Linked DNA regions of Formosa sp. Hel1_33_131. The protein of the gene in region 1 interacts with the protein of each later gene in a pairwise test. Links are inferred from orthologs where the notes say so. Each region holds a gene or a part of one and is shown on either strand. Other genes may lie near its edges. The genes, in order: mrdA and FORMB_RS06500.

What was found.
Region 2: the proteins of mrdA (region 1) and FORMB_RS06500 interact in binary tests that used the Escherichia coli proteins (3 or more experiments, as listed by UniProt). The link is inferred for Formosa sp. Hel1_33_131 from one-to-one orthologs.

The regions. Positions count from the first base shown.
Region 1 is NZ_CP017260.1:1,715,309-1,731,008, forward strand. Bases 6,508-9,507 are described here. They hold mrdA (penicillin-binding protein 2), read right to left. Parts: upstream 8,941-9,507; coding sequence 7,075-8,940; downstream 6,508-7,074. Other genes in these bases: rodA (rod shape-determining protein RodA), read right to left, coding at 6,508-7,078; mreD (rod shape-determining protein MreD), read right to left, coding at 8,937-9,443; mreC (rod shape-determining protein MreC), read right to left, coding at 9,436-9,507. Outside these bases: FORMB_RS07735 (aryl-sulfate sulfotransferase), read right to left, coding at 1-755; dnaG (DNA primase), read left to right, coding at 848-2,800; FORMB_RS07745 (response regulator), read right to left, coding at 2,804-3,427; nadE (NAD(+) synthase), read right to left, coding at 3,434-4,222; gliding motility lipoprotein GldB, read left to right, coding at 4,469-5,461; gliding motility protein GldC, read left to right, coding at 5,461-5,796; more of rodA, read right to left, coding at 5,798-6,507; more of mreC, read right to left, coding at 9,508-10,242; FORMB_RS07785 (rod shape-determining protein), read right to left, coding at 10,253-11,281; purH (bifunctional phosphoribosylaminoimidazolecarboxamide formyltransferase/IMP cyclohydrolase), read right to left, coding at 11,380-12,912; FORMB_RS07795 (GAF domain-containing protein), read right to left, coding at 13,024-13,476; FORMB_RS07805 (hypothetical protein), read left to right, coding at 13,768-15,105. UniProt on the Escherichia coli protein: Catalyzes cross-linking of the peptidoglycan cell wall. Responsible for the determination of the rod shape of the cell. Is probably required for lateral peptidoglycan synthesis and maintenance of the correct diameter during lateral and centripetal growth.
Region 2 is NZ_CP017260.1:1,411,056-1,426,791, reverse strand. What follows is about bases 178-3,213. They hold FORMB_RS06500 (penicillin-binding protein 1A), read right to left. Parts: upstream 2,848-3,213; coding sequence 508-2,847; downstream 178-507. Other genes in these bases: FORMB_RS06495 (gliding motility lipoprotein GldH), read right to left, coding at 2,853-3,213; FORMB_RS06505 (CoA transferase subunit A), read right to left, coding at 178-451. In the rest of the region: more of FORMB_RS06505, read right to left, coding at 1-177; more of FORMB_RS06495, read right to left, coding at 3,214-3,350; FORMB_RS06490 (PSP1 domain-containing protein), read right to left, coding at 3,340-4,530; oxygen-dependent tRNA uridine(34) hydroxylase TrhO, read right to left, coding at 4,693-5,760; recombinase RecA, read left to right, coding at 5,942-6,946; FORMB_RS06475 (lysophospholipid acyltransferase family protein), read right to left, coding at 7,122-7,865; FORMB_RS06470 (hypothetical protein), read left to right, coding at 8,188-8,874; FORMB_RS06465 (ATP-binding protein), read right to left, coding at 9,006-10,169; FORMB_RS06460 (DUF3024 domain-containing protein), read left to right, coding at 10,475-10,819; FORMB_RS06455 (UPF0158 family protein), read left to right, coding at 10,812-11,246; trpS (tryptophan--tRNA ligase), read left to right, coding at 11,333-12,301; DNA-processing protein DprA, read right to left, coding at 12,298-13,398; FORMB_RS06440 (Bax inhibitor-1/YccA family protein), read left to right, coding at 13,565-14,296; FORMB_RS06435 (SPOR domain-containing protein), read left to right, coding at 14,358-15,293; FORMB_RS06430 (acyl-CoA thioesterase), read left to right, coding at 15,366-15,736. UniProt on the Escherichia coli protein: Cell wall formation. Synthesis of cross-linked peptidoglycan from the lipid intermediates.

The DNA.
Region 1 (15,700 bases):
ACCTCACTAAAGAAATTGACACTTATATAGACAACATCTTTGACAGCGTCGTAACTGAGGCCATTAGCATGCATAAAGTCTCCGCTAGGCTTTAAATTATAGTTGATATTGATGCGTTGTGGGTTGTCTGATATTGCGCCGTAATTAGGGGCATTGGAATCATGTTCTTGAACAATATGATCCCAGCTGCGCCATTCCCATTCCACTTGATTGGTATTGGGATTGACTTCGATTAATGTTTCTACATAAACGTTTGAATCAAAATCGACTCCAGCAGCTTGTACTTCAGCAGCATCAATTTCCTCCCAGACTAAAAAAATCACATTTCCATTTGGCAACATTTCAACGTCATGGTGTCCGATGTCGTTTCCGTTGACGTAATCGTAACTCCAGGCTTCAGTTCCAGCTTCGTCAAAAATTTTGACAACACCTCCATAGCCTCCAAAGTTAACAACCGGATCGGATCGTTTAAACATTCCAATGCTTTTTCCATCGGGTAACAGTTCAAAATCGTTTCCAAGATTTGTTTCAAAGTTCCATTCATAAAGCGTATTCCCTTGTTTGTCTACTAAAAGGGATGTTGTTCTTCCGCTTTTAACAAGTAAACTTAGATGGTCATGAATTTTTTCGGAATCATACACTAGAACGTTATCCGTTAAAATAACTTCGGGTTCAGGGGGCGTAATTTCTGTGTCGTCTTTACAGCTAAAACTCAAGAGGATAAACAGAAAAGTAATTGGGGCTTTACATTTCATGATCCAAAAATAAACAAAAATGTGTAATGTATCTAACTTAATTCTTGTATTTTTATGAGCCCGAAAAAAATCTTTTAAAAAAAGCATTTAATTTGATATCAAAAGCCACCATAGATCAAGTATTTGACACTGCCCGTGTAGAGGAAGTGATCGGCGATTTTGTGCAATTAAAAAAATCGGGAAGTAACTTTAAAGGTTTAAGCCCTTTTAGTGAAGAACGCACCCCAAGTTTTATGGTGTCTCCTGTAAAACAAATTTGGAAAGATTTTTCAACAGGAAAAGGAGGAACCTCCGTTTCATTCTTAATGGAACATGAGCATTTCACCTATCCTGAAGCCATCAAATATTTAGCTCGAAAATATAACATTGAAATTGAGGAAACCGTACAGTCGGATTCTGATAAAGAAGCCGCCGGAGAACGTGAAAGTATGTATTTGGTCAGTGAGTACGCGAGAACCTATTTTCATAATACACTGCTTAAAACCGATGCTGGAAAAGCGATTGGCCTTAGTTATTTTAAGGAACGTGGATTTACTGAAGAGACGATCAAAGATTTTCAGTTGGGGTATTCTACGGATGCTTGGAGTGGATTGACAGATTCAGCGCTTAAAAAAGGGTATCAGTTAAAATATTTAGAAAGCACGGGTCTTTCGATTGTGAAAGAAACCAAACAGTTTGACCGTTTCAAAGGGCGGGTGATGTTTCCCATTCATAGCATGTCTGGACGGGTACTTGGATTTGGTGGAAGAATTTTGGCTAAGAACGAAAAAGCAGCCAAATATCTCAACTCTCCAGAGAGTGATATTTATCACAAAAGTAAAGTCTTATATGGAATTTACTATGCCAAACAAACGATCGCCAAAGAAGATAATTGTTATTTGGTAGAAGGCTATACCGATGTGATTCAATTCCATCAGAAAGGGATTAAAAATGTGGTGTCCTCTTCGGGAACTGCTTTGACGCCTGACCAAATTCGATTGATCAATCGCTTGACAAAAAACATTACAGTCCTGTTTGATGGCGATCCCGCAGGAATAAGAGCCGCACTTCGTGGGATCGATTTGATTTTGGAGCAAGGCATGAATGTCAAAATTTGCACCTTTCCAGAAGGTGAAGATCCGGACAGTTTTGCAAAACAAAATACGCTTGAAGAATTACAAGCCTATCTAAAAGAAAACGCAAAGGATTTTATTGCTTATAAAGCATCTTTGTTGATGGAAGAAGCGCAAAATGATCCAGTGGCAAAAGCCAATTTGATTCGGGACATGGTCACCAGTATTTCTAAAGTGACCGATAACATTCAACGTGAAATTTATGTGCGGGAGTGTTCTCGTATTATGGACATTAGCGAAGGAGTGCTTTTTAGTACACTGGCGCAGATGGGAAAAAAAGCGGAGAATGACGCCAACAAATCTTACAATCAAAAACAAAAAGCATTTGAAGTTGTCAAATCCACAGCAGCACCCATAAAAGTGGACATTCAGTACGAGCTGGAACAAAAAATCATTGAAATATTACTCTTATACGGAAGTCGAAAAGAGTCTTTCGAAGATTTAATTTTGAAAGAAAACGACAAAGGAGCATTGGCGCTCGAACCCGTCATTCATGAGGTTAAAGTTTTTGAGAAAATATTTCTGGATTTACAAGAGGATGAAATGCAGTTTACCAATGAGAATTTCAAAACGCTTTATTATACGATTATCGACAGTTTAAACCAGACAGAAGATTTTGTGATTGAATCTTTTGTGAATCATTTAGATCCTGTGTTAGCATCCGATGTGACTGATATTTTGATGAATGAAGAACGCTACAATCTTCATAATTGGGAGAAAAATAATATTTTTCCAAAACAAAAAGATGTGAGTATTGCGCAGTTGGTCAGTGAAACAATTTTGACTTTGCGTTGTTTTTTAATCGACCGAAAAGTGGATGAAATCAAACAAGATACGCAGGATGAAGTGGACCACAGAACGCTTTTGGAAGATGTGTTGAATTACTCCAATTTAAAAATGTTGTTATCCAGAAAACTGAGTCGCGTCCTCTAAACGTTATTTGTTCTGACGTCCGTGATCGATCAATTCGACAAGATTTGAAACATTTAATTTTTTCATCAAACGCAGTTTATAAGTACTCACGGTTTTTTCATTGATGTTCAATTGATCCGCAATGTCTTTGTTTCTTTTCCCAGAAGATATGAGCTTCAAAACTTCCACTTCACGGGTCGAAAGTTTCTTGTACAAATTCATGGTTCCGAGATTATTTTTTTCAAAGGTAAGACTCTCCGCAAGTTCCTTACTGACATAAATACCTCCTTTAAACACCTTTAGAATGGCGCGTTTGATGGTAGAGGTGGTCACCGTTTTAGAGAGATAACCAGAAGCCCCTGCTTTGATCGCGCTGATCGCATAAATATCCTCTGGATGTGTGCTAAAAATAATCACACTTACATCGTTAAATTCTTTTTTTATCGTACGAAGCACCGTGATTCCATTGATGTCCGGAAGGTCCATAGTCATGAGAACGATGTCTGTATTGGATTTTTTGAGATAGTCTAAAAGTTGCTTTGCAGAGTTTGCGGTGTTTACAATTTTAATATCTGCTGAGTTCTCAAACAACACACGAATCCCATAGCTTACAATGGGTTGATGATCTGCAACGAGGACTCGAATCATGTTATTTTATTTTAAGTTTTGAGGAATTTCACAGACAGGGATGGGGTTCATTTTATGTTTATTGGCCGCATTGTAGCGTGAATAAATTTCAAGAACCGTACGTTCTCTGCCTTCAAAATCGTCCACTGTTTTTCCGTTTTCAACCTCCTTCATAGCCCATTCCAATTCGGGATACGAAGCCCCAATTTGGTCTTCGTCACTTCGGGAGTCCCCAAACAAACCATCACTTGGTGCTGCGGTTAAGATGCTTTCAGGGATTTCTAAAGCCCTTCCTAAATCGTACACTTCCGATTTTAAGAGGTCTGCAATTGGGCTGAGGTCCACGCCGCCATCTCCATATTTTGTATAAAATCCAACGCCAAAATCTTCCACTTTATTTCCGGTTCCAGCCACTAGTTTTCCTAAAAGTCCCGCATAGTAATAAAGAGTGGTCATTCGCAACCGTGCTCTCGAATTTGCCAATGCCATATCGACCATGATTGTGCTGCCTTCCAAATCAATTTCAGATTTAAAACTTTCAAAAACGGGTGTTAAATCAACCCGAGTGGACTGTACATTTGGAAACCTATTTTTCAGTTGTTCGATGTGTTCCTGAGCTCTTGACACATGACTTTCTGTTTGGTGAATGGGCATTTCTAAACACATCACATCCAGTCCCGTGAGGGCACAAAGTGTTGAGGTCACTGCAGAATCCACCCCGCCAGAAACGCCAACCACAAAACCACTGACCTTTGCGTTTTCGGCATAGGTTTTTAACCATTCTACAATATGGGGTGTCACTGATTTTGTGTTCATAGATTTCATTTTTTTGATAGTGACACAAAAGTAAACTATTCTAGATAATTTATTTTTATCTAGGTAAAGATAATACACTTAAAAGACAATTCATTGGTTAGTTTTTCGTTTGTTAATTTAGTGAAGTTATTCGCTATGTTTAAAAGTGAGAGATTGATGATGCGCCTTTAATTTTTAATATAATCAAACCCCTTATCCAAAATAGATTAATTACTTTTGCCATTCAATTGGTATTAAACTTATAATTTGAAATTCAACAGTACGCAATCAACCTCATTCTCGGTCTTAAAAACCATTGTTTTTTTGTTGGTTATTTGTGTATTTTCATGTCAAAATTCATCAAAAGTTGAAAAAGAAATATCTGGAATTGTTCTGAATTTAAACATTGAACGATTCGATCAGTTGTTTGCGACTTCAGCACCTTCGGAGCTTCCAGCTTTAAAACAAAACTATCCGTTTTTATTTTCCAAAAGATATGCAGACTCTGTATGGGTTCAACGTATGAGCGATCCAATTCAGCAGCTTCAAAATAAAGCGGTAGACAGTGTTTTTGAAGATTTCTCTAGTATTGAATCTGAAATAATAAGCTTTTATCAGCACCTTAAATATTATAACAAAGCACTCAAAACACCACGGCTAATTACGGTACTTTCTGATGTTGATTACCGTAATAAAGTGGTCGTTACAGATTCTATTGTGCTTATTGCATTAGACACTTATCTTGGAGCAGAGCATGAATTTTATGCAAGTTTTTATGATTACATCAAACAAAATTTAAATAAGGATCAAATTGTTTCAGACTTGGCAACGGCTTATGCAGAGCAATTGATTTACCAACCCAAACGGGCCACGTTTCTAGAAGAAATGATTTACTATGGGAAGCAATTGTATTTGAAAGATCTTTTGATTCCATTTAAAGATAACAATCAAAAAATAGGTTATTCTTCAGCGCAATATGAATGGGCAGAAGAGAATGAGTTTTATATATGGCAGTACTTTGTTGAAAAGGAATTGTTGTATGAAACGGATCGAAAATTACTGTCACGGTTTATCATACCCGCTCCTTTTTCTCGATTTAATTTGGAATTGGACAGTGAGTCGCCAGGTCGGCTCGGTCAATATATAGGATGGCAAATTGTAAAATCCTATATGGAAAACAACGAAACCCCTTTACTTCAAATGCTTCAAATGGAAGCAACAGAGATTTTTAACAACGCAAAATTTAAACCAAAAAAATAATGGCAACCCATACTTCAAAGATAGAAATGACCGTAGAATTAGACGAAAATCGCGTGCCAGAAAATTTATTTTGGACGGCTCAAGATGGAGGAGTTGCTAATGAAGAAGCCAAGGCCATGATGTTGTCTGTGTGGGATCAAAAAAAACAGGAAACCCTTCGTATTGATTTGTGGACCAAAGACATGCCAGTGGATGAAATGAAATTATTTTTTCATCAAACATTGGTGACCATGAGTGACACCTATTTACGTGCGACTCAAGATGAGAAAATGACCGCTACGATGAAAGATTTCTGTGATTATTTCGCTGAGAAATTAGAACTTGTAAAGAAGTAAATTACCATTCATTTAAGCGGTTGGAATCTAGTTTTAAAAAGATAAAAACCAAGATTGTAAACGCCCAAAGTCCTGACCCTCCATAACTAAAAAAGGGTAAGGGAATTCCAATGGTCGGAATGAGTCCCATTACCATCCCAATATTAATTAAAAAGTGGACAAACAGAATACTTGCGACGCTGTAGCCATAGACCCTGCTAAATTGTGATTTCTGCTGTTCTGATAGATATACAATGCGTAGAATCAACAACACAAATAGTAGAATAACGGCACTACTTCCAAAGAATCCCCATTCTTCACCAACGGTACTAAAGATATAATCGGTGTGTTGTTCTGGCACAAATTTTCCTTTGGTACGTGTGCCATCCATAAAACCTTTTCCAAACGTGCCTCCAGATCGAATTGCTTTCTCCGACTCATTTAGGTTGTAAGAAATATTGCGCTTCATGGCTTGCAGTTTTTCGGGATCTTTTTCCAAGCGAAGCCAAAGTCCAATACGATCTTGTTGGTGGTTTTGAAGAACGTTATTATAGGCCCATTGCACCCCAAAACTCAATCCAATACTACAGATTAATACCGCCAGTACACCTCCTATTTTTTTCTTTTTACGTTTAAAAAATAGCTGATATATGAAAAGTAGTACCGCCATTGAGAGACATACTGCTGTTGCAGAAAACTTTAAAGTCGCAATGCCTAAAAATGCTACAAACACTGCAAATAATAGGTAGTACTGAGGAATGCCTTCTCTGTAAAACACAAAAAATAAACTTCCAAAAACGAGGGTGCTTCCCGCATCATTTTGTAACAGAATTAAACCTGCTGGGATACCGACTAAGAAGGCTGCTCTTATCTGGTCTTTTTGTTCTTTGATGTTGGTTTGCAGGTCGCTAATATACTTTGCTAGGGCCAAGGCCGTGGCGAATTTGGCAAATTCACTTGGCTGTAAAGTCATCCCCCCAAAATCATACCAAGAGATCGCCCCATTAATTTGCTTTCCGAAAATAAATAAACCGATTAGAGAAAGAATGGATCCGAGGTAAATGATGCTCGCAAAGCGTTCGTAAAACTTAGCATCGACGGATAAAATCAATATAATTAAGATAATAGAACCTATGATAAAAATCAGTTGTTTGCCGTAGGGCTTGCTAATGTCAAAGTAGGATGTAAACTCACCCGCCGCAGAGGCGGATAAAATATTGAAATACCCAAATATAACCAGTGCTGTAAAAATAATTACAGCCATCCAATCTAATTGAAAACTATTGGCGCGATTCAGGTTCATTTATCATTTATTTTAAAAGGTTTGCCGCTGTAAGGTTTAAGGTATTCGTCTTCTAAACTTTTTTCGAGAACCAATTTTTCCATGCGTTTTAAGGTGACTTCTCCTTTTATGTATTTTTCAATCATCAAACTGGCTATACGTCCTGCCCAACGGGAACCGTAATATCCGTTTTCAACCAGAATGGCAATCGCAATTTTAGGATTATCTTTTGGAGCAAAAGCCACAAATATGGAATGGTCTGTGAGTTGTTGCCGTACTCCGTCAATTTTGGTGAAATTTTCGGCGGTGCCTGTTTTACCGCAAATTTCTATTCCCGGAACTTTCAGAAAACTGGCAGTTCCTTTTTTATAGACATCGTGCATTCCTTCAATAATAGGATCAAAATAGCCAGGATTAATGGACGTTTGTTTGGGGGTTGTAAAGTTAGGATTCATCTCTTCACCCTCAATAGATTTTAGGATGTGAGGGGTGTAATAATAGCCTTTATTCGCAATGGCGGCAGTCATATTTGCCAATTGAATGGGCGTCACTAAAATCTCACCCTGACCAATCGCATTAGAAATGATGGTGGTAGCACCCCATTGAAAATCGGGATACCATTGGTCATAATAATTTCCATCAGGAATGTTTCCTTTTTTTCCTACCGATAAATCATTTCCCAAAAAATTCCCTAAACCGAAACTTTTTATATGACTGCTCCAGATGTCCATGGACTCAGAAGCATCACTATATTTTTCAACAGTCGTTCTGAAAGCCATCGCAAAATAAGAGTTACACGAATAACTAATTCCAGAATCTAGATTTCTGAATCCACCCCCACAATGGCACTGCATGACGCGTTTGTTTTTTCCATAGATGTATTTTCCCGAACAAATAATATTTGTTTTTGGAGTGATAGCATTTTCTTGTAAAGCGGTTAATGCCACTAACAATTTAAAAGGCGACCCTGGGACATGCATTCTTGTGAGACCTTTATCGATTAAAGGCCGATGAATGGAATCTAAATATAGCTTGGTGTAGTTTTTGGAGCGTTGGCGGCCGACTAATAAGTTTGGATTGTAAGAAGGTGCGGAGACAAGACTTAATATTTCGCCTGTACTTGGTTCAATGGCAACAATCCCTCCAATTTTGTTTTGCATCAGTAATTCCCCATAGGCCTGAAGCTCAGAATCAATGGTAATTTTAATGTCTTTTCCAGGCACTGGAAGTGTGTCAAACGCCTCGTCTTTATAGGCGCCAATATCTCTGTTGTAAATATCTTTTTGGATGTATTTCACCCCTTTAATCCCTCTGAGTATTTTTTCATAAGAAATTTCGACGCCTTGCTTTCCAATCAAATCACCAAGACGGTAGTAGGAATCCTTTGCAATTTCACTCGTATTTGCCTCAGCGATGTAGCCTAATACATTGGCACCAATGGAGGTTTGATAATCTCTTACGGACCTTTTTTGAATATAAAACCCTTTGAATTTTCTTAATTTTTCAGAGAGAAAAGCATAGTCTTCTTTTGAAAGGTGTGCTAAAAACACCGACGGTAATCGGGGCGAATAGCGCTTGGCGCGGTTGTAATATTTAAGAAAATTGGGCTTGTCAATTTTTAAAAGCTTACAAAACATAAGCGTATCTAAAGTCTCGACTTCTCTAGGAATCACCATCACGTCATAACTCGGTTGATTGGCCACCAAAAGACTGTCATTTCGATCGTAGATATAGCCGCGTTTTGGGTAATGAAACACTTTGCGAATGGCGTTGTCATTATCCATATCGAAGGCATCGGCAGTGTAAATTTGCAAATAAAACAAACGTCCAACAAAGCTAATCCCCGTTAGAATAACCAATCCAAAAAGCAGTACTTTTCTCATGTTTCTTTTTTGCTAAATAGTGATGAAAAGAGTAAACAAAGTATCAATGTAAAAATGCTGGAATACAAGGCTTGTTCAATGATTAATGCTATTTTATTTTCATCAAACAAAACAAGAGAAAATAAAATGAAATGATGAATTACGATGAGGAATAAAAAGTAAACCAAGCGTTGACTAAAGCCAGTGTTGCTAAATTTTATTGCTTGATAATCATACGCTGCTCCAAATGAAAACTTCAGAAAAAGTGGTCGGATGTAGGCAATAGCCACACTTGCTGCTGCGTGCATTCCTCCAGAATCTAAAAATATATCGATAGACAATCCTAACAAAAAGCTCACGAAAATAAACAACAAGCGATTGTTTACAATGGGGTATAACAATATAAAAATGACATAGACATAAGGATTCAGGTCTCCTAAAAAATTGATATTACTACAGACAACGACCTGAAATATAACCAGTCCTATAAAACTTAAAATAGTTTTCAATACACTATTATTCATCGGAAAGATTTAAGGCTTCTAGCTCGTTAATATCTGTATTTTTTATAATGTAAACATGCTCCAGATTTTTCATGTCATTAAACAATTTGACATCAATAATATAAAGGTCTTCTGTATCATTGAGCCGGTAAGAATTAATGCTTCCAACAGGAATGTTAGGAGGGAAGGTTGAGGAGTATCCACTAGTGACAATCGTATCTCCGACAGTCAATTCTACAAGGTCTTGTACGTCTTTTAGTTGTGCTATTTCTGGAGATTTACCATCCCAACTCAAAATCCCAAAATAATTTGTTTTTTGTAATTTCACATTAATCCGACTGTTTGTATTTAAAATTGATAACACCCTAGAATAGTTTTTAGAGGTAGCGTCAATGATTCCCACAATACCTTTGGAAGTAATCACGCCATAATCTTCTTTAATACTGTCGCTTCGCCCTTTGTTAAGAGTTAAATAATTATTGGGAAGAGAAAAGCTGTTTTTATAAACCAGACTTGGGTGCAAGTCGTATTTGTATTCCAAAACAGAATCGACGGGAACAGAATCCTCATGACTAAAAACCATCATTTTCAAGCGGCTATTTTCCTCTAGAAGTAATTGGTTCTCCTTTTTTAAATTGAAATATTGAGTGACGCCATGAAACGTGCCGTAGATACTCCCGGTTATTTGATTGGAAGAATTCAGGAATTTACTGCGGTGATACTCATGCGATTGAATCGTGAGTGAAAAGGCATAAGAAAACAACAACAAAAACAAGACAAATGTTTTGTTTTTAATGAAGAAATTAAAAAGTTGTTGCATTACTTAAGTTCTATTTTATCAAGACACTTTTATACTTCGCAATATTTTTTAGAACAATTCCAGTTCCTCTAACAACGGCTCTTAGCGGATCTTCCGCAATATAAACAGGCAAGTCTGTTTTTTGAGACAATCGTTTGTCCAAACCTCTTAACATCGATCCACCACCTGCAAGATAGATGCCTGTGTTGTAAATATCAGCCGCCAGTTCTGGAGGTGTTTGTGAGAGGGTTTCCATCACGGAATCTTCAATTCTAAGAATCGATTTGTCCAATGCTTTCGAAATTTCTCGGTGCGTAATTTGAACCTGTTTTGGTTTTCCTGTCAACAAATCTCGCCCTTGAACGTTCATTTCATCTGGCGGAATTTCTAAATCTTCCGTCGCGGCACCAATTTGTATTTTTATTTTTTCTGCGGTGCGATCTCCAACATATAGGTTATGTTGTGTACGCATATAATATATGATATCATTTGTAAAGACATCTCCTGCTACTTTTACGGATTTGTCACAGACAATACCTCCGAGAGCAATCACAGCAATTTCGGTAGTTCCACCACCAATGTCCACAATCATATTTCCTTTTGGTTGCATGATATCCACTCCAATCCCAATAGCCGCAGCCATTGGTTCATGAATTAAATACACTTCTTTACCGTTCACACGTTCAGCCGATTCTTTTACCGCACGCATTTCTACTTCGGTAATCCCCGAAGGAATACAAATCACCATTCTCAGAGAGGGTGTGAATAATTTATTCTTTAGTGCTGGAATACTTTTGATAAACAAACTTATCATTTGTTCAGACGCATCAAAATCTGCAATAACACCATCTTTCAGGGGGCGAATTGTTTTGATGTTTTCATGCGTTTTTCCTTGCATCAAGTTGGCTTCTTTACCGACCGCAATAATTTTTCCAGAGACACGGTCTCTAGCAACAATGGAAGGGCTGTCAATCACAACTTTGTCATTGTGAATAATTAAAGTGTTGGCGGTGCCTAAATCGATGGCTATTTCTTCTGTCAAGAAGTCAAAAAATCCCATATGCTATAAAAAATTTATCAAAAATATTAAAGTAATATGCTGTTTTGTAAATGTACTAAAATAAACTTGAGTTTGAAAATAGCTTTTACGTAAATAATTTAGTGTTTAAAATGACGTGTTTTTGTAAACACCATCGCTACATTGTTGGCGTTGCAATAATCAATACTCAACTGATCTTTAATGGAGCCTCCCGGTTGGATGACGGCTGTAATTCCTGCATTTTTTGCAATTTCCACACAATCAGGAAATGGGAAAAAAGCATCACTTGCCATCACGGCACCGTTCAATTTGAAATCAAATGAATTCGCTTTATGGATGGCTTGATTTAAAGCATCGACACGACTTGTTTGTCCCGTTCCACTCGCAAATAATTGTTTGTTTTTGGCTAAAACAATAGTATTTGACTTGGTGTGTTTGCATATTTTAGAAGCGAATAATAAATCTTCAATCTCACTTTCAATTGGGGTCGCAGTAGTTGCGTTTTCCAAGATCTTTCGCTCATCGGTAATCATGTTTTTCTCCTGAACTAAGACACCATTCAAACAACTTCTTACACCAGTTTCGGGTAAATCAACCGTATTTTGAATTAATAAAATTCTATTCTTTTTTCCTTTTAAAAGCGTTTCTGCTTCTGTACTGAAAGAAGGTGCAATGACCACTTCACAAAATAAACCGTGAATTTCCTCAGCAGTCGCCAAGTCAATCTCGCTGTTAGAAATTAAGACACCACCAAAAGCCGATACAGGATCTCCTGCCAAGGCATCTACATACGCTTGATGGATGGTCTCTCGTTGTGCAACACCACAGGCATTGTTGTGTTTTAAAATGGCAAACGTTGGTTTTTCATCATGAAATTCATTCATTAGGTTCACAGCGGCATCCACATCCAATAGGTTGTTGTAGCTCAATTCTTTTCCGTGAAGCTTCGTAAACATGGCTTCAAAATCGCCAAAGAAATAGCCTTTTTGATGTGGGTTTTCTCCGTAACGAAGTACTTTGCCTTCGGTTTCACTAATTTTTAAAACAACCTCTTCTTTTTCGCTATTGAAATAATTAAAAATAGAACTGTCGTAATGCGATGACACATTAAAGGATTTGGTAGCAAAGCGTTTGCGGTCTTCAATTGAAATGCGTCCTTCGTCCTCAGAAATGAGTCCTAAGAATTCAGCATAATCGTCTACAGACGATACACAGATTACATCTTTATAATTTTTGGCGGCGGCACGAATTAATGAAATCCCACCGATGTCAATTTTTTCAATAATATCGTCATTGCTAGCACCTGATGCGACTGTTTTTTCAAATGGATACAGATCCACAATAACAGCATCGATTTGAGGAATTGAAAACGAATTCATTTCTTCCACATCTTGTGCATTGTCTTGACGGTTTAAGATCCCACCAAATATTTTTGGATGCAAGGTTTTTACACGTCCTCCAAGAATAGAAGGGTAGTCTGTGATCTCTTCTGCGGGTACGACCTTAATTCCTAAGTCGTTAATAAATTTTTGAGTGCCTCCAGTGGAGTAGATGGTCACACCTTGTGCGTTGAGTTTTTCAACAATGGGTGCGAGTCCCTCTTTGCTAAATACGGATATTAAGGCGGATTTGATTGTTTTGCTTTGGCTCATTTGGAAGTCTAAAAATTAAAAAACAAAAGTAGGCAATTATCACAGAAAAATGGAGTCGAAATTCCTCTAAAAAAAAGGTTTTTTTTAACGAATCCCTAGAGTTGTTAACAACTACATAAGCGTAGCAACCGATTGGCACACAAATTCTAAGAAATGTTCATCAGCATCTGTAAATGGGTCAGCTGTACTAGAATCAATATCTATTTGCCCTATGTTTTGACCATTGACAAACAAAGGGACTACAATTTCAGATTTCACATTGATGTTACAAGCAATATAATTATCCTGTGCTTTCACATCGGGAACCACAAAATTTTCATTGCTTAGGGCGACTTGCCCGCAAATCCCTTTACCAAACGGGATGATTGTATGGTCTGTAGGAGTTCCTGAATAAGGACCAAGTTTCAACTCTTCCTTGTCTCCATTTTTAAAATAAAACCCAACCCAATCATAATGAGGTATTTCCGTTTTTAATAAATCACAGATCAATTGCAAGCTGTGATCCTTTGAACTAGAATCTGAAATTATGGCTGTTATTTTAGGTTTTAAAACATCAAAAGTCATGAAAAATAATTTTTGTAAAAATACCATTTCTGCGTTTAATCCTATTAAATTGAATTAATTTTTCTGTACTCAGGTAATTATTCATAATCTTATAACAATAACCATTGGATTCTTTCAAACAACAAATTTAAACCTTAGACAAATTAGATTAGATAGTATTGATATTGGATAATATTCAATCATTTTTAATTAGTTTCAAGAGCTATTTTTGACTAATTACTATTTTAAGAGTCAGAATAAGCTGAAAAAAGGACTTTAAACAGAGAGTAGGCATAATTAAAATATAAATCAATGAAATCAATGAAATCAATGAAATCAATGAAATCAATGAAATCAATGAAATCAATGAAATCAATGAAATTAATGAAATTAATGAAGTTCACAGCTTTATTTTTGATTGTCATTTCAATCTTATCTTGTAGTGAAGAAGAGAGTATGGAAAACGATAATTTGGCTCCCCAAAATTCATTTAAGAAAATTGACATGAATTCTGTTGGAAGTAATTATGATCAATTGGTGAAAGACATTCAATCTCATAATAATTTAGATTTTACCATAGGAGAGATGAATTTTGAGATGAGAAACATGAAACCCGTTGAAGGTTTGGATGTGGAGAACACTATAATTCTTGAAGATGAAATAGGTGATAGAACTATAATTGTTGACAATATTGTAAGATCTATTTATGTTAGATATACAGATAACGCTAATAAAATGAACTATACCTTATATGGGTATGAAGATCCTAAACTTTTAGCGGATCTGCTAAAAACAAAAGAATATAATATTGATTTGTTAAGACAAAATAGGTCGTCTAAAAATGTCTCAAATAAATTTAATGAAAAACTCCATTTTAAATCTACAGAGACATCTTTTGTTTTAGGAAAAGTAATCGTAACAACAAAAGAAGAGTATGACCTTTTGAATATACAACAAGGTAGCCTGGGTGTGAAATGTTCTGAAAGTGAAGTTATTCCATTTGAGAACGCTACAGTAGACAGAACAGCACAGGTGCAACCTGTTTGGTTTCTCGTCATGTACAAAAGAGATATGACCACAAATACGGCTCCTATTATTGACGCACTAAATAACATTTTTAAATCATTGAATTCAGATGTAGAGTATTTTGGTAGCGATCAATATGGGTTTGTTCCTCTTTTAAAATCTAATTCTAATAAAATGTATATAGAATTAGGCGTAAAATATAAGCAGGCACCAAGTAATTTATATCATTATGATTCTGATGAGTTATTTATTAGATTTGAAAACTACTTGGCCAGTCAAGGAGAACGAAAAGCAAGGGCGCGTCATTTTTATATGTATTTAAATTCTGAAAGTACACCATTTAAGGATGGAATAAATGGCCTGGCAACTTATGAAAGTCCTCGTCATAAATATCGCTTTGGACTGTCAGCAAATGTTTCATCTACTTTTGCACACGAAGTTGGGCATTGCTTTGGAGCAAAACATTTTGATAACTTTGCTTACGATATGACTGAAACTGACACGTATTATCTTGCTTATAGTGTAATGTATTCAACGTATGGGGGATTCCCTGAGTTATTTAAAAAAGAAAAATTTTATGGGTCACTCAACAGGGATGGAGTCAAAGCGCGTTTATTAAGATAGAAATAACTGAAGAGGTATAAGAGATTAAATTTGTCGTTTTATTTAAAAAATAGTAGAAATAAGCAATGTTTTAATACGAGCTTTATTCTACTATTTTTTTGTTAACCGAATTTAAAAACTGTGACACATAAAGTTTTTTCAATGACATTAGCTCTTTGAGTGCTTTTGTCAACATTTTCATTTAAAATTGTAGATATTGCTATCTTCTTGAAGGTTGAATCGTGCTGTAATCCAGCGGAGAACACCAATACGGAATTTTATTTACCAAAATCATATGCTTTACAAACAGAGTTGTTTCTGTCGATGGCTTAAATCAATTTAACGTTGTTTCATCTATGGATAAATCACCCCTTGTAAAAGTTTTTCAATCGCTTTCAAAATTCAAAAGTAATCAGGCGCTTTTCATGTCTTTAGTTGTTGATTACGATCCTAATTACTTCTCCCCCGATTGATAATGACCCTTTCAAACAACAAATTTAAACCTTAGACAAATTAGATTAGATAGTATTGATATTGGACAATATTCAATCATTTTTAATTAGTTTCAAGAGCTATTTTTGACTAATTACTATTTTAAGAGTCAGAATAAGCTGAA
Region 2 (15,736 bases), 300 kb from region 1 along the record:
CGGCCTTAAAAGCAGTCTCTAAAACATACATCTTTCCATCAAACTCGCGGGTCTCTTTGCCTTCGGCAACTTCGGTTCCATAACCTGCTGGTGTATAAATGGCTGGAAACCCTGCTTGTGCAGCACGGCAGCGTTCTGCCAAAGTACCTTGTGGAATCAGTTCTACATCCAATTCGCCTGAAAGCATTTGGCGTTCAAACTCGTCATTTTCGCCAACATAGGACGAAATCATTTTCTTAATTTGGTGTTTTTGGAGTAATAATCCAAGTCCAAAATCATCAACTCCTGCATTGTTTGAAATACAGGTGAGGTCCTTAATGTCCATGGCGACTAGTTCAGAAATTGCGTTTTCAGGTATTCCACACAATCCAAAACCACCGAGCATTAAGGTCATTCCGTTGGAGACGCCGTCGAGGGCTTCTTTTACGTCTGCTACTTGTTTATTTATCATGGTTTTAATTTAGGATAAAAAAGTACAAAAAATATTTTATTAATTGAACGATTTCACTAGAAATCGATGTCTGGCGTAATTGTAGTGGTGTCAACAGGGATCGGATCGCCCTCTTCAAGGATGGGCTCACACTCTACTTCAATGGTGAGGTCCTCGGGCGCCACAAAATCTTCTATTGAAATTCCTAATTCCTCAACTGTATAACAGCTTCGCATGTAATTTGCCCAGATAGGAAGTGCCATAGCAGCACCCTGTCCATAAGTGATTGATTTAAAATGAGTGGCTCGGTCTTCTCCACCTACCCATACACCAGTGACCAAATTGGGAACCATTCCCATAAACCAGCCATCACTTTGATTTTGTGTAGTCCCTGTTTTTCCAGCAATTGGATTTGTAAATTCATAAGGGTAACCTGTGACAATTTCTTTATAGACCGGTACATTTTTAAGCGCCGAATGGCGCAAACGTTGCCCGGAACCAAATTGTGTGACTCCTTCCATCAATTTAACCGTCACATACGCCACTTCTTTACTAAGAACATCTTTTGTTTCTGGAGCGTATTGGTAAAGTATCGTTCCGTTTTTATCTTCTATTTGAGTGACCATAACGGGAGTCGTATAAACGCCTTGATTTGCAAAGGTGGAGTATGCTGCCACCATTTCGTACACACTTAAGTCAGGGGTTCCGAGTGCAATTGAAGGCACTGCGGGAATGTTTTGTTCTACTCCTAAACTGCGGGCTAAATTGATGACGGGTTGTGGCCCAATTTCGTTCATCAAGCGTGCTGTAATGGTATTTCTAGAATTTGCCAAAGCCGACTTCAGAGTTTCAAATCCTCCATAGTTACCCCCTGAGTTTTTAGGCGACCACGGCTTCATGTTTCCATATTTCATGGCTTCAATCGTGATTTGAGATTTTGGAAAGGTATCACAAGGAGACAAGTGCAATTGATCAATGGCGGCTGCATACACAAAAGGCTTAAAGGTGGATCCTACTTGACGCTTGCCTTGTTTGGCCATGTCGTATTGGAAGTGCTTGTAATTCACGCCTCCAACCCATGCTTTTACGTGCCCTGTTTGAGGTTCCATGGACAACATTCCTGTTCTTAAAATGGACTTATAATAACGCATCGAATCTATGGGCGTCATGATGGTATCTATTTCATTGGTTTTAGCGGTCCATGAAAATATTTTCATGGGAACAGGTTTCTTAAAGGAGGCTTTAATTTCCTCAGTAGATTTTTTTAGATCGTACTTCATTTTACGCCACCGTTCGGAACGGCGCATACTTGTCTCTAACAGGCTCTTAATTTCTTCTGGTTCTAAATCCAGAAAGGGGGCGGTTCGATTTCGTCTTGGCGTATTTTGAACAAAAAACTCCGCTTGTAAATTGGCCATATGCTCCTTAGTCGCGGTTTCTGCAAAAGTCTGCATACGCGCGTCTATTGTGGTATAAATTTTCAGACCGTCTTTATAGATGTTATATTTATCTCCATTGGGTTTTGTGTTTTGTGGGGTGTTGACCCATTCTTTCATGAATCCTCGAAGGTAGGCTCTAAAATAGGTAGCAATCCCTTCCCGATGTGATTCTGGAGAATAGTTGAGTCCTAAAGGCAATTGTTGTAACGAGTCTTTAATGGTTTCTTCAAGAAATCCGTATTTAGCCATTTGGCTTAACACGACGTTTCGGCGGTTTTTGGTGCCTACAGGGTTGGATGTTGGACGCGGATTATAAAGCGATGAATTTTTAAACATTCCCACTAACATCGCAGATTCGTTAAGTGTTAAATCTATAGGTTCTTTTCCAAAATAAATTCTAGATGCCGATCGAATTCCGTCGGCTTGGTTTCCGAAATCATAGATGTTAAAATATTGAGCAATAATTTCTTCTTTGGTGTATTGGCGTTCTAAGCGTGTGGCAATCACCCACTCTTTGATTTTTTGAATCGCCGTTTCTAGTTTGTTTTTAGACCTGACGCCTACAAATAATTGACGTGCTAATTGTTGGGAAATTGTACTCGCGCCGCCGCGTTTCCCTAAAAATGCAAACGCTCGTAAAGTGCCTCGCGCATCAATTCCTGCATGGTCAAAATACCGCACATCCTCGGTCGCAATAAGAGCATCTACAAGATGCTTGGGCAATTCACTAAATGCGACAGGCGTTCTGTTGTCTTCATAATAAAACTTACCAAGGGTTTGCCCATCCGATGAAATGATTTCAGTGGCTAAATTGGTTCGTGGGTTTTCTAAGGCAGTGGTGTCTGGCATGTCGCCAAAAAGCCCAAAAGAGGCCGAAAGAAAAATGAGGGCAATCCCTAAAACAGCTGCTAAAAAACACATCCAAAACCAACGAATGGGTTTTGAAAAATCAAGAGATGCTGCCTTTTTTTTTGCCATAATATCTATTTATTTGGAGATTCAATACTAAAACCGACATCAATAATTCCTTCGAGTTGAGCAACTCCATTCGGCTCTCCCCGATGGCGCATTGCTTGTTGAATCTGTATTTTATAGCTGCCTTCTTCACTAAACACAAAAGAATCGTCAAAACCTTTGAACCAAAGTTTATGTTCTTTTACAGATGTAAATCCAGAACCTAGAAGTTCCCCGTTTGGTTTCGCCATGAGATACTCTAAAGTGTCTTTTGTCACTTTTCCGTTTGGGTAATCTAACTCGACGATCAAGAATAAATTACTAAATTTATAATCAGTGGTCGTTCTTAAATTAACGAATAAGTTATAAGGGTTTATAGTGTCGGGGGCTATAAAATCGTAACTAATTACTTGTTGTTTATCCCAACGGTCTGAAATAGATGTATAGCGGTCAAACGCTTTGTTTTGCTGACATGAGAATGCTACAAAAGCAAAAAGAAGGACCCATAATACTGATTTACTTTGCATTGTTATTTTGAGGTCTAGGTTTTCTGTTATTTCTATTGTTCCGGTTGTTGTTTTTACGTCTGTTGTTGTTTTTACGCTTTTGATTTTTAGGGGCGTCAAATCGTGTTAAACTGTCTTGACCTACAACGTTTTCAAAATCTGCTTTAGTATCTTCAACTAATTCGACTGCATAATCTTCTAAACTCGCAACCTTTTGGTTTTTAGTATTCAGAGCAATAATCTCGTTGGCCTGAGTGGTGGTTAGTTTGTGCCAATTCATCCATTCTCCTTCGTAAGCATACCACATATGTCCTTTGAAAATATCTGTTTTTTGACAAACAGCGGTCCCTTTTTCTGTTCTTAGTTTGACTTCTGTTTTTGGAAATGCTTTTAAAGCATCTAAATAGGAGTCCAATTCATAGTTTAAACAACACTTTAATTTCCCACACTGCCCTGCTAATTTTAAAGGGTTTAAGGACAGTTGTTGGTAACGCGCTGCGGAGGTGTTTACCGATCTAAAATCGGTCAACCACGTTGAGCAACATAATTCGCGCCCACAAGACCCAATGCCTCCAAGTCGCGCTGCTTCTTGTCGCAAGCCTACTTGTTTCATTTCGATGCGGGTTCTGAATTCTCTTGCAAATAATTTGATGAGTTCTCTAAAATCTACCCGTTCATCGGCTGTATAATAAAAGGTCGCCTTGCTGGCATCCCCTTGAAATTCAATGTCAGAAATTTTCATTTTTAACCTAAGGTCAATCGCAAATTGTCTTGCTTTGACTTTCATGGCATCTTCTTTGTCTCTGGCTTCAATCCAGATGTCAATATCTCTTTGAGAAGCTTTTCGGTAAATTTTAAAAACTTCTTCTGGGTTTTCAGAAATTTTCTTTCGTTTCATTTGAACCTTTACCAATTCACCCGAAAGGGTCACCATGCCAATATCATGTCCAGAAGCGGCTTGAGTTGCCACTACATCTCCGATACTTAGGGTTAAATTTTCGGTGTTTTTATAATATACTTTCCGTCCATTTTTAAAACGAACCTCTACCCAATTAAAAGGAGTTGCGCCATTGGGGAGGGTCATGTTCGCAAGCCAATCAAAAACCGTTAGCTTATTGCAGCTATCTGTTCCACATGTTCCATTATTTTTACAGCCTTTTGGCTGACCGTCTTTCCCTGTTGAACAGCTTGTACATCCCATAATTTATATATATTGAATTTGTCAATGCATGAGCATTACAAATGCGTGTTAACTCTATGATCTAAAACGTAAATATAAGATTATTTAAGGACTTAAAAAATGAGGTGAGCGCTATTTTCTGAACTTATGAAAACTTAAGCGGTTCTCTTAAATTTAAGAATGCTAGGGCTTAGCGAGTGTCGCAAAAATATTTCTCAAATCTTTTTTGTAAGGCAAATGATCTGCACGGCCTTTTTTGAAAATATCATTGCTATTGCCTTGTCCTTTTCGGAGTGCTTTTTGCTCTTCATACGACATGTGGATGGTGGCTATACAATTCGAAGAACAGCAGTTTTCCATGCTTTCTTTACAAGAATCACATTGAATAAAAAGTAAATGACAGGCATCATTGGCACAATTCACATGAATGTCTGCGGGTGCGCCACACTGGTGACAGCTCGCAATGACATCGTCCGAGATTTTTTCGGCACGGCGCTGATCAAACACAAAATTCTTTCCAATAAACTTATTTTCAATTTTTGCATTCCCAACTTGTCGGGCATAGTTAATAATCCCACCTTCCAATTGGTATACATTTTTAAAGCCTTTATGCTTGTAATAGGCACTGGCTTTTTCACAACGGATTCCTCCAGTACAGTACATCACCAATTTTTTGGTTTCTTTATGATCCTTGAGGTCTTCTTCTATTAAATCCAAAGATTCTCTAAAGGTATCCACGTCAGGAGTGACGGCATTTTTAAAATGACCGATTTCACTTTCATAGTGGTTTCGCATGTCCACTACCACCGTGTTTTCATCTTCAATCAATGCATTGAATTCTGAAGCGTTCACGTGTATCCCTATGTCTGAAGGGTCAAAAGTGTCGTCGTTCAAACCGTCTGAAACAATCTTATCACGCACTTTGACTTTTAGTTTTAAAAACGAAAATAAGTCGTGTTCAATCGCGACGTTCAGACGGACATTTTCTAGAAAATCAATGGTGTCTAAATGGGTTTTAAACGCCTCAAAGTTATCGGCAGGAACTGAAAGCTGTGCGTTAATCCCTTCTTGTGCGACATAAATCCGCCCTAAGACATCCATACGATTCCAAGATAGAAATAAGTGGTTTCTTAACAACTCGGTGTTGTTGATTTTCGAATATTTGTAGAAAGAGATCGTCAAGCGTTCTTTGCCTGCCTGTTGGATGAGGTCCGCTCTTTCAATATTGCTTAACGTATTGTACAGTTGCATGCTATACTAATTTTTAAGTTTATACTAATTGAACTGCAAAGGTACTCATTTTTAGAATACCTCAGTAAAAGAGGGTTAGAAAGCGTTTCATAAATATTACAAAAAGGTTCGTTAAAATTTTCAAACTTTCCAAAAGATATCTTATTTTAGCAAGAAGAAAGAACTAGATACAAAAAGACTTATGAGCAGCGAAAAAGATGCAAAATTAAAAGCCCTCCAGCTTACGTTAGACAAACTTGACAAAGCGTATGGCAAAGGCACCGTAATGAGAATGAGTGACGCCCCTGTGGTGGATGTGGAGGTTACCTCTTCAGGATCTTTAGGATTGGACATCGCCTTGGGCGTTGGAGGTTATCCAAGAGGTCGTGTGATTGAGATCTATGGTCCTGAGTCTTCAGGTAAAACAACCATGACCTTACATGCAATTGCTGAGACCCAAAAAGCGGGTGGTATTGCAGCTTTTATTGATGCAGAACACGCCTTTGACCGTTTTTACGCTCAAAACTTAGGAATTGATATTGACAACCTTATTATTTCTCAGCCCGATAATGGCGAGCAAGCTCTTGAAATCGCCGATAATTTAGTGCGTTCTGGAGCCATTGATATGGTGGTGATTGATTCTGTAGCGGCATTGACTCCAAAAAGTGAAATTGAAGGAGAAATGGGCGATTCTAAAATGGGACTTCATGCCCGTTTGATGTCTCAAGCTTTAAGAAAACTAACAGGGTCTATTAGTAAAACTAAATGTACGATGATTTTTATTAACCAATTGCGTGAAAAGATTGGTGTGATGTTCGGGAATCCTGAAACGACTACGGGTGGTAACGCCTTAAAGTTTTATGCTTCTATTCGTTTAGACATTCGTCGTTCGACACAAATAAAGGACAGTGATGGAAATGTTTTAGGAAATAAAACACGTGTGAAAGTTGTGAAAAACAAAGTGGCACCGCCGTTCCGATTGGCAGAATTTGACATTATGTATGGTCAAGGCGTTTCTAAAGTAGGAGAGATTTTAGATGTGGCTGTAGAACATGAGATTGTTAAGAAAAGTGGCTCATGGTTTAGTTATGAAGATACAAAACTGGGGCAAGGTCGTGATGCTGTAAAGCAAATGATCAAAGACAATCCAGAATTGATGGATGAGCTAGAAGCTAAGATAAAAGTAGTTTTGAAAGGAGAGGCTTAAAAAAAATAGCTTAATTTAAGGAGGCTGTATAAAAAGTAGAAAAACTGTCATTCTGAACCTGCCTGACGGTAGGCAGGTTTATTTCAGAATCTCAAAATGTTGAAAAACAATAATGATGAGAAGCTGAAACGAGTTCAGCTTGACAAGAAAAAAAACTTTTCAGACAGCCTCTTTTTTATGCCTTTAAATCTGCTTCCAAAGAATTTGAAATGAGACTAAAAACTTCTTCGCTTAGTTCCTTAGTGTCCTCAATTTCTAAGTGTTCTGTAGAGATGGTTGGGTGTACTTGTACCCGCATTTTTCCAGGACTTCCACTAAAAAAAGTATAAGACAAGCGTTTTTTATTGTCAAAAAATGTCATGGGTACTAAAGGTACTTTGTGATTGATTGCCAATCGGAATGCCCCTGCTTTAAAGCGGTCTAAAACAACGGACTCTTCTGGTACGCCTCCTTCTGGAAAAATACAAATACTAGAGCCTTGTTTGATGCGGTTTTGAGCACGTATAAAAACTGCTTTTCGGCTTTCTGGACTGCTGCGATCGACTAAAATACAGGTGCGTTTGTAAAAGAATCCAAAAATTGGAATTTTAGCCAATTCTTTTTTACCTATAAACACAAAGGGGTGGTTCTTAAACGCTACCAACATCAGCATGATGTCTGCCATGGAGGTGTGGTTGGCTACAAACACATAACTCTGCCCTTTGACGAGGGGCTCTGAGTGTTTCACGGTCCAAAAATACCCCATTCCGACAAGGATGCACTTGGCCCAAATGCGCGCAAGCCTGAAAAACATGGGGTACCATTTTTGTTTTAATACGGACAAAAACAAAAAAGGAAACATGATGAGAATTGGCAATGTGACTAGCATATAGAACCAAATTCTGTACAAAACCCATAACGGATATTTTATAATTTTCATGAAATTCAAAACTACTAAAAAAATTGAGCCGTTGGACAAAAAAATGATTTTACTGCTATTCAGAAAAAACAGAACGCTAATTTAGGGATGTTTTCAGTTAAAATTGACGCCTATCTAGCCGCAATTAAATAATTTTTGCTACATTTATCTCGGATTTAGACCTCAAATCTGATTCTTCTATTAACCAATTCAACTTTCAAGTAAGATATTAAGTGACTGTAGTTACGCAGCGGTGTATGTATGCGGTGTTTTTAAAAATGAAACGTTTTGCGATTCAGCCTAAATAGACTATATAGAAACCATTTTTTTTAAATAAAGTGAAATGAAAATTCATGAGAAATACACAGAAGCTTTAAAAACATTTACCGGATTTATAACTGTTTTCGAATGGGCGCAGAGAGTAAGTGAACTTTATCCCGATTTGTTGGTAAAAGCTGAAAAAGAAGCTCAAGCTCAGAAACAAAATACAACGGGTTTACGCGAAATTGCTGCAAGAATTTCATCACGTTTATCATCGGGTAATTTTAAAAATGTATTAATCGATGATGGCGAACGTCCACGCAAAGTGAAATACATAACTGTTGAAGAACAGCAAAGCAATCAAGAAAAAGAATTAAATGATGATATTGAGCCAATAACACGTATTGAAATAATCAATCAAGCTAAAGACAAGTTGAAAATTTTTGAGATTTACCGTTTAGATGAATTTAAAAATATTCAAAAAGCTTTTAAAGATTATTTTAGTTTAGACTTCGAACTTGACCATGCAAAAGCACTTTTGGGTAAAGAAAATCAAGGTAGTCATCATCCTGACAATATTCAATTATTGTTGAAATACCATAATGGTAAAAAGAATAATAATTCATGGGAACGCTTCGACCTTGAAGCGCAAGAAAACTATATCAAAGATTCTATTAAGTTGCAAAGTAACGTGGCCGATAGCTTTGATATTAAATTAGACAACACAATACTTTCTCAACTTTTAAGCCGCTTAAAAGCTGTATTTTAACGAGCCCATCTCCGTAAAGTTTGACTGCGTCGAATCTTTGATTTCCTGACTTAGCGGGACATAAAAAAATATTAAATACGTGGCTCAAAGTCGGAGACTTTGCAACTGGGGGGACTTTGCAAATCGAAAAATCAATCCATATCAATTTTGTTTAGATGCTTCCAACTCATTAAGTTACCATAGGCTAAATGATCGCTTTCATTCCCCGCATACACTAAATAGGAATTCTCTTTTGAATTGTCCGATAATTTATTCCAATAATTCATGTGTTTAAAGTGTTCCTTTTGATAGGTTTTACTGGATTTTATTTCAATAGGAATTAGCGAATTTGCTTTTTCTATAATGCAGTCTATTTCTTTGCCATGATGATCTCTCCAAAAATAAAGATTGGAGGTTTTTGCATTATTGAAACGCTTTTTTAGGAGTTCCGTTAGAATAAAATTTTCAAATAAATTCCCTTTTGCAAAGTGCATGTCTAATTCATTCACAGAGTTTATTTGCAATAAATTACAGGCCAAACCCGTATCGTAAAAATAAAGTTTTGGGCGTTTGACGAGGCGTTTATTGAAATTTTTATGATGTGGTTTTAGGGTATAAATAATATAACTTGCTTCTAAAATAGACAGCCATTCTTTTGCTGTATTGCTGGCAATACCTACATCCGATGCTAAAGAATCAATATTTAGAAGCTGCCCAATTCTACCAGCACATAAGCTTAAAAAACGACTAAAATTTGATAAGTTCCCTATGTTTTTGATGCTTCTGACGTCTCTCTCTACATAGGTTTGTATGTAATCTGAGTAGAATAGTTCTGGGGGAATGCCTCTGTCATAAATTCTTGGATACATTCCTTTAAACACAAATTCTAACGGATTTTCATTCCAATGGTTAGAGTCTTTCAATTCATCGGTAGAAAAGGGTAGTAATTTTAGAATGCCCGTTCTGCCAGCCAAGGTTTGATTTACTTTTTCTAACAACAAAAAATTTTGAGAACCTGAAAGCACAAATTTTATAGCGCTGTTTTCGTCGATTATTCCCTGTAGATATGAAAACAGTTCTGGGACGTTTTGTATTTCATCAAAAATGGCGCCTTTAGAATAGTTGCTTAAAAAACTTTTGGGGTCCTCTTGTGCTCTTTGTCTAATATCTGGCGTTTCTAATAATACATAAGGCAACTCTTTAAAAACATCTTTTATTAAGGTTGTTTTACCAGATTGTCTAGGGCCCGTAACTGTTATAATCTGATAATAGTTACTAATCTCTAAAAGTTTCTTTGTGATTTCTCTTTGTATCATGCAGCAAAGTTACAAAAAACTGTACAATTATGCAATTGAATTGCAAAACTGTACAGTTTTGGATGTGTTGTTTTTCTTTTGTTGATGGTGTTGGCAAGTAAAAAAGCGCTAAACCGTTACACGAATCACAAAATTTTAGAAGCACCTTTTTTGAAGTTATTATAAAAGTTTGTACATTGAACTGAAATTTAGACCCCCAAATCGCAATCTTCACAATCAATAGAACCGAGAAAGCGATTATCCCTGATCCACAAAGTTTGACTGCGTAGAATCTTCGATTTACTGACTTAACAGAACATAAAAAAATGACAAATAAAACGATTGATATAAATGAATTCATAATAAGAAAATATGTGGAATCACTGCGGTCAGAAAATATTGATATTCGAGAACAAATTGATATTGGATACTCCTATGATGGAAAAATAGTAATCCTAAATGAAATTAGACCTGTCTGGAATGACCCAAAAAAGAAAGAGCAATTTGGATTTGCAAAAATTCGATATTACAAATCAAGAAATAAATGGAGTTTATTTTGGATGAGAGCAAGTGGAAAATGGGAGATTTACGAGCCATTTCCAGAATCTTCTCACTTAGAAAAAATAATAGAAATTATAAAAGAAGATAAATACAGTTGCTTTTTTGGATGATCCTAAACAAAATATCGTTAAAAATATCGCACAAGAATTAGATTGTGGATTTGACTGCTATTACAATTCAAAAACAAATGAAATTATAGCAATCCCAAGCTTTTCGCAATTTTTGGACGAGGAGCATTTTAAAGAAGCTTTTCAAACCGATTTACAAAAAATTAAAAAGAGTCCGTCGGATTTTATAAAATTTGAAGCCTTGAGAGGTTTTGAGTCATTTAAAATTATGGAATTATTTGTTGGTCAGATAACTGATAAAAAACTTAAAACAGAGTTGAAAACTATTTTGACGAGTAAGAAGCCATTTCAGAATTTTAAACATAAAATCGACCAGTCTAATTTCAGACAAAGTTGGTTTGAATTTAAACAAAATGTGCTGGAACAAATAGTAGAGCGTCAATTAGACAGTGGCATAGCACCTAGATAGAACCCCCACACTCAAAACTCCTAAAAATATTGAGGGATTGCCTCAAAAAAAGTACCTTTGCTTTTCATTCGGATAAAAAATAGAAAATGGCAAGAATTTTAACAGGCGTACAGAGTACAGGCACCCCGCACTTAGGAAATATTTTAGGTGCAATTGTTCCTGCAATTGAAATGAGTAACGACCCAAAAAACGATTCTTATCTATTTATTGCCGATATGCATTCGCTCACTCAAATTAAAGATGCGAACACACTGCGACAAAACACCTATGCCACGGCCGCTACTTGGTTGGCGTTTGGCTTGGACATCCAAAAAACAGTCTTTTACAGACAAAGCGATGTACCGCAAGTCACGGAGTTGTCTTGGTATTTAAGCTGCTTTTTTCCGTTTTCTCGATTGGAATTAGCCCACAGTTTCAAAGACAAGGCAGACCGCTTGGAAGATGTGAATGGCGGGTTGTTCACCTACCCAATGTTGATGGCTGCAGACATCTTGCTGTACGATGCCAATATTATTCCTGTGGGGAAAGACCAGCTCCAACACATTGAAATGACCCGAGATGTGGCCTCTAGAGTGCACTCTAAAATAGGCGAGGTTTTTGTCATCCCTGAAGCTAAAATTCAAAAAGAAAACATGCTCATCCCAGGACTGGATGGACAAAAAATGAGCAAGAGTAAAGGCAATGTCATTGATATTTTTCAAACGGATAAAGCCTTGCGAAAACAAATCATGTCCATTCAAACCGATAGCACAGCGCTTGAAGCTCCAAAAGATTGGGCAAGCTGTAATTGTTTTGCCATTTATAAGCTCGTAGCTTCAGAGGCGCAAATAACGGAGATGAAACAAAACTACGAAGCAGGTGGTTATGGCTATGGCCATGCAAAACAGGCGTTGTTTGAACTGATATGTGAGCGATTCTCCGAACCAAGAGAGCGTTTCAATTATTATATGTCCAACCTAGAAGAAATAGACCAAGCCCTCTCCATAGGCGCTAAAAAAGCCGCCGCTGTGGCTGATGCTGTTTTAGCACGTGTTCGTGAGAAAATAGGCTACTAAACCAACTCAAATTGTTTTCCGGGCAGGGGTCGAGAAACACCTTTTAATTCCAGATTTAATAATAAATAAGCCGCTTTAGAGGTGGGCATTTCGCATGCGATCGCTATAATATCCAAGACAGAGGTTCCTTCTTTTTTTAAATAGTTATAAATAATTTTCTCGTCGGAATCGAGTTCTACAAACAACTTTTTTTGGATCACTTTTTTTTGGGTTTCGAGCGACCAGTTTAGGATATAAGGAATGTCTGCTGGATTAGAAACCAAATGTGCGTTTTTAGTTTTAATCAAATTCAGACAGCCTTGACTTTGACTGTCCGTAATGCGTCCGGGAAGCGCAAACACCTCTCTATTGTAATCAAGAGCCATCGTCGCTGTAGCCAAACTCCCTCCTTTCTCAGCAGATTCAATCACAATTGTGGCCTCACTCAATCCTGCAATAAGACGGTTGCGTTTTAAAAAATTAGAAGGATCCATCATCGCTGTACTCCAAAAATCGGTTACAAACCCGCCTTGGTTTTCTATCAAATTTCGATATTTGAGATGTTGTTTTGGATACGTATTTTGAAGGCCTTGCGCCATACAGCCCACCGTTTGCAGTTGGTGTTTTAATGCTGCTTTATGCGCCGCAATATCTGTTCCATACGCAAATCCAGATACAATAATGGGGTTGAAAACCGCGAGGGTTTCAATTATTTTTTCACACTGCGCCAGCCCATAAGTCGTGATTTTTCGGGTGCCAACAACACTAATAATGGGCTGTTTGTCCCAGTCAATACTTCCTTTTTGAAACAACACAATGGGGCCATCAATACAGTGTTTTAGTTTAAACGGATAGTTAGAATCTTCAAAATACAACCCTTGAATCGATTGTTTTTCTATAAAATCAAGCTCTTTTTCGGCCGCTTTGAGATATTTGGAGACACTGATATTTTTGATGGTATGCGTGCCGATGCCTTCAATTTTCAAAAGGTTGACTTTGGATTCTTTAAAAACCGCTTCGGGGCTTCCACAGTGATGAATCAGTTTTTTGGCGGTAATATCACCAATATTGGGCACGGCCTGCAAGGCGAGGGCGTACAGTAATTGAGGCGTGTTCATAGCATTTTCGATTTGAGCTTTTGGGCAATAAGCTGTTCAAAAGTAATGAATTTTTCATTTCATTGGTTGCCTTAAATTCAAGCTTTAACAGACTCCCTTTTTTATTTTGTTATTTTTCTATAAATTTGTTAGAAGAAAAACGAATTATACATTAATCAAGCCCACAATGATAAAATCAGGAAATCCCGCCCTCAGCAAAAAAAGTTTTGAAAACTTAAAATCTACCTCAAATGAAGTGATGACCCTTGATGGTGCCGTAAATAAAACCGCTATTAGTATGGGAATCTTATTGTTTGCGGCCTATTATACCTATAGCAATGCGATTATGGATTATGTGCTTATTGGCTCTATTGGAGGCTTGGTCGTCGCGATTGTAACGATCTTTAAAAAAGAATGGTCACCGATTACGGTTCCAATCTATGCGGTTTTAGAAGGATTGGCACTTGGTGGAATTTCTAAAATGTATGCAGATGCATTTGAACCTGGCATTGTTCCTCAAGCCATTTCACTTACTTTAGGAATTTTGTTTGCGCTTTTATTCGCTTACAAAACAAAAATAATCCGAGCAACAGAGAATTTTAAATTAGGCGTATTTGCAGCAACCGCTGGGATTGGTGTGGTCTATTTAATTAGTTTTTTAATGAGTATGTTTGGAGGGAGCGGTTTGCCAATTATGGATCCTACAAATGCCTCCATGTTAAGCATTGGTTTTTCTCTTTTTGTGGTCGTTATCGCCTCCTTAAATTTAGTGATGGATTTTGACTTCATTGAACAAGGCGCGGCGAATGGCGCTCCAAAATACATGGAATGGTATGGAGCGTTTGGGTTGTTGGTAACACTTATCTGGTTGTACCTTGAAATACTCAAATTGCTTGGAAAACTGAGCTCTCGAAAATAAAAACTTTGATATTATAAAAAAAAGACTTTTTTATGATGAAAAATTTTCTAACTTTGAATTTATGCAACTAAGTCAGTACATCAGCGATTTACTATACCGCTATGAATGCGTTACACTCCCTCACTTTGGAGCGTTTTTATCGCATCCAATATCGGCGAGAATTAATGAGGCTACGAGTGATTTTTATCCGCCACAGAAACAGTTGTCATTTAATGGACAGCTTCAATCTAATGACGGCCTTCTGGCTTCCTATATTTCTGATGTAGAAAACATTAGTTTTGAAGGTGCTACTCACAAAATTGAGCAACAAGTTTCTCAATTAAAATCACGTTTAGAAAAAGGAGACACTGTTGAGTTCAATCATATTGGAGAATTAACCGCTTCTGAAGAAGGCAAAATCTTGTTTGTACCGGCTGACAGTCTCAATTATATGACCGAGTCTTTTGGCTTGGCTTCTTTTGTATCCCCTTCTGTAGAACGACAAGCGCATCAAGCGGTTGTTCAGAAACTAGAAGCTTCGGGTGCGATTGCCTTGGCTCCTAGACGTAAGTCTGGATTATACATGAAATATGCAGCCATTGCAGTACTGGCACTTGGCTTGGGTGGATCTATTGGATCTAATATATACCTTTCTCAAATTGAGCAGCAAAACAATGTAGCACAATCTACCGCCAATGCAACCTTAGACACTAAAATACAAGAAGCTACTTTTGTAATTGACAATCCATTGCCTGCTGTCATGGTGAGTTTAAAAAAACAAAGTGGCGATTTTCATATCGTAGCTGGAGCGTTTAGAGTGAAAGCAAATAGCGAACGAAAATTACAACAACTGAAAGCTTTGGGCTATAATGCACGTTTGATCGGTGTCAATAGATACGGTTTACATCAGGTTGTGTATGAAAGCTTTGAAACTCGAAAAGACGCTGAAAAAGCATTGTTCAAAATTAGAAAGGCAGAAAATCGTGCCGCATGGTTGTTGATAAAAGACATTCCGTAATACACTTCAATTTTATTAATATTCAATTCCGTACAGCCTTCTGTACTTTACACCCTTATACATTTTAACTCTATGGAATCTAAACATCCTAAAGACTCAAAAACAACCATGACCGACTTGGTACTGCCAAGCGAAACAAATGCAATTCACACCCTGTTTGGAGGCGAATTGTTAGCGCGAATGGACCGTGCGGCCAGCATTGCTGCGGAGCGTCATTCCGGTGAAATTGTAGTGACAGCTTCTGTGAATCATGTAGCATTTAAACATGCCGTTCCTTTGGGAAGTATCGTAACCGTTGCAGCCAAAGTCACACGTGCATTTAAAAGTTCGATGGAAGTGTACATTGATGTTTGGGTAGATGACAAGAAGACTGAAACATCTGTAAAAGTAAACGAAGCTATTTTCACGTTTGTGGCTGTAGATGGTCACGGAGTTCCTGTTTC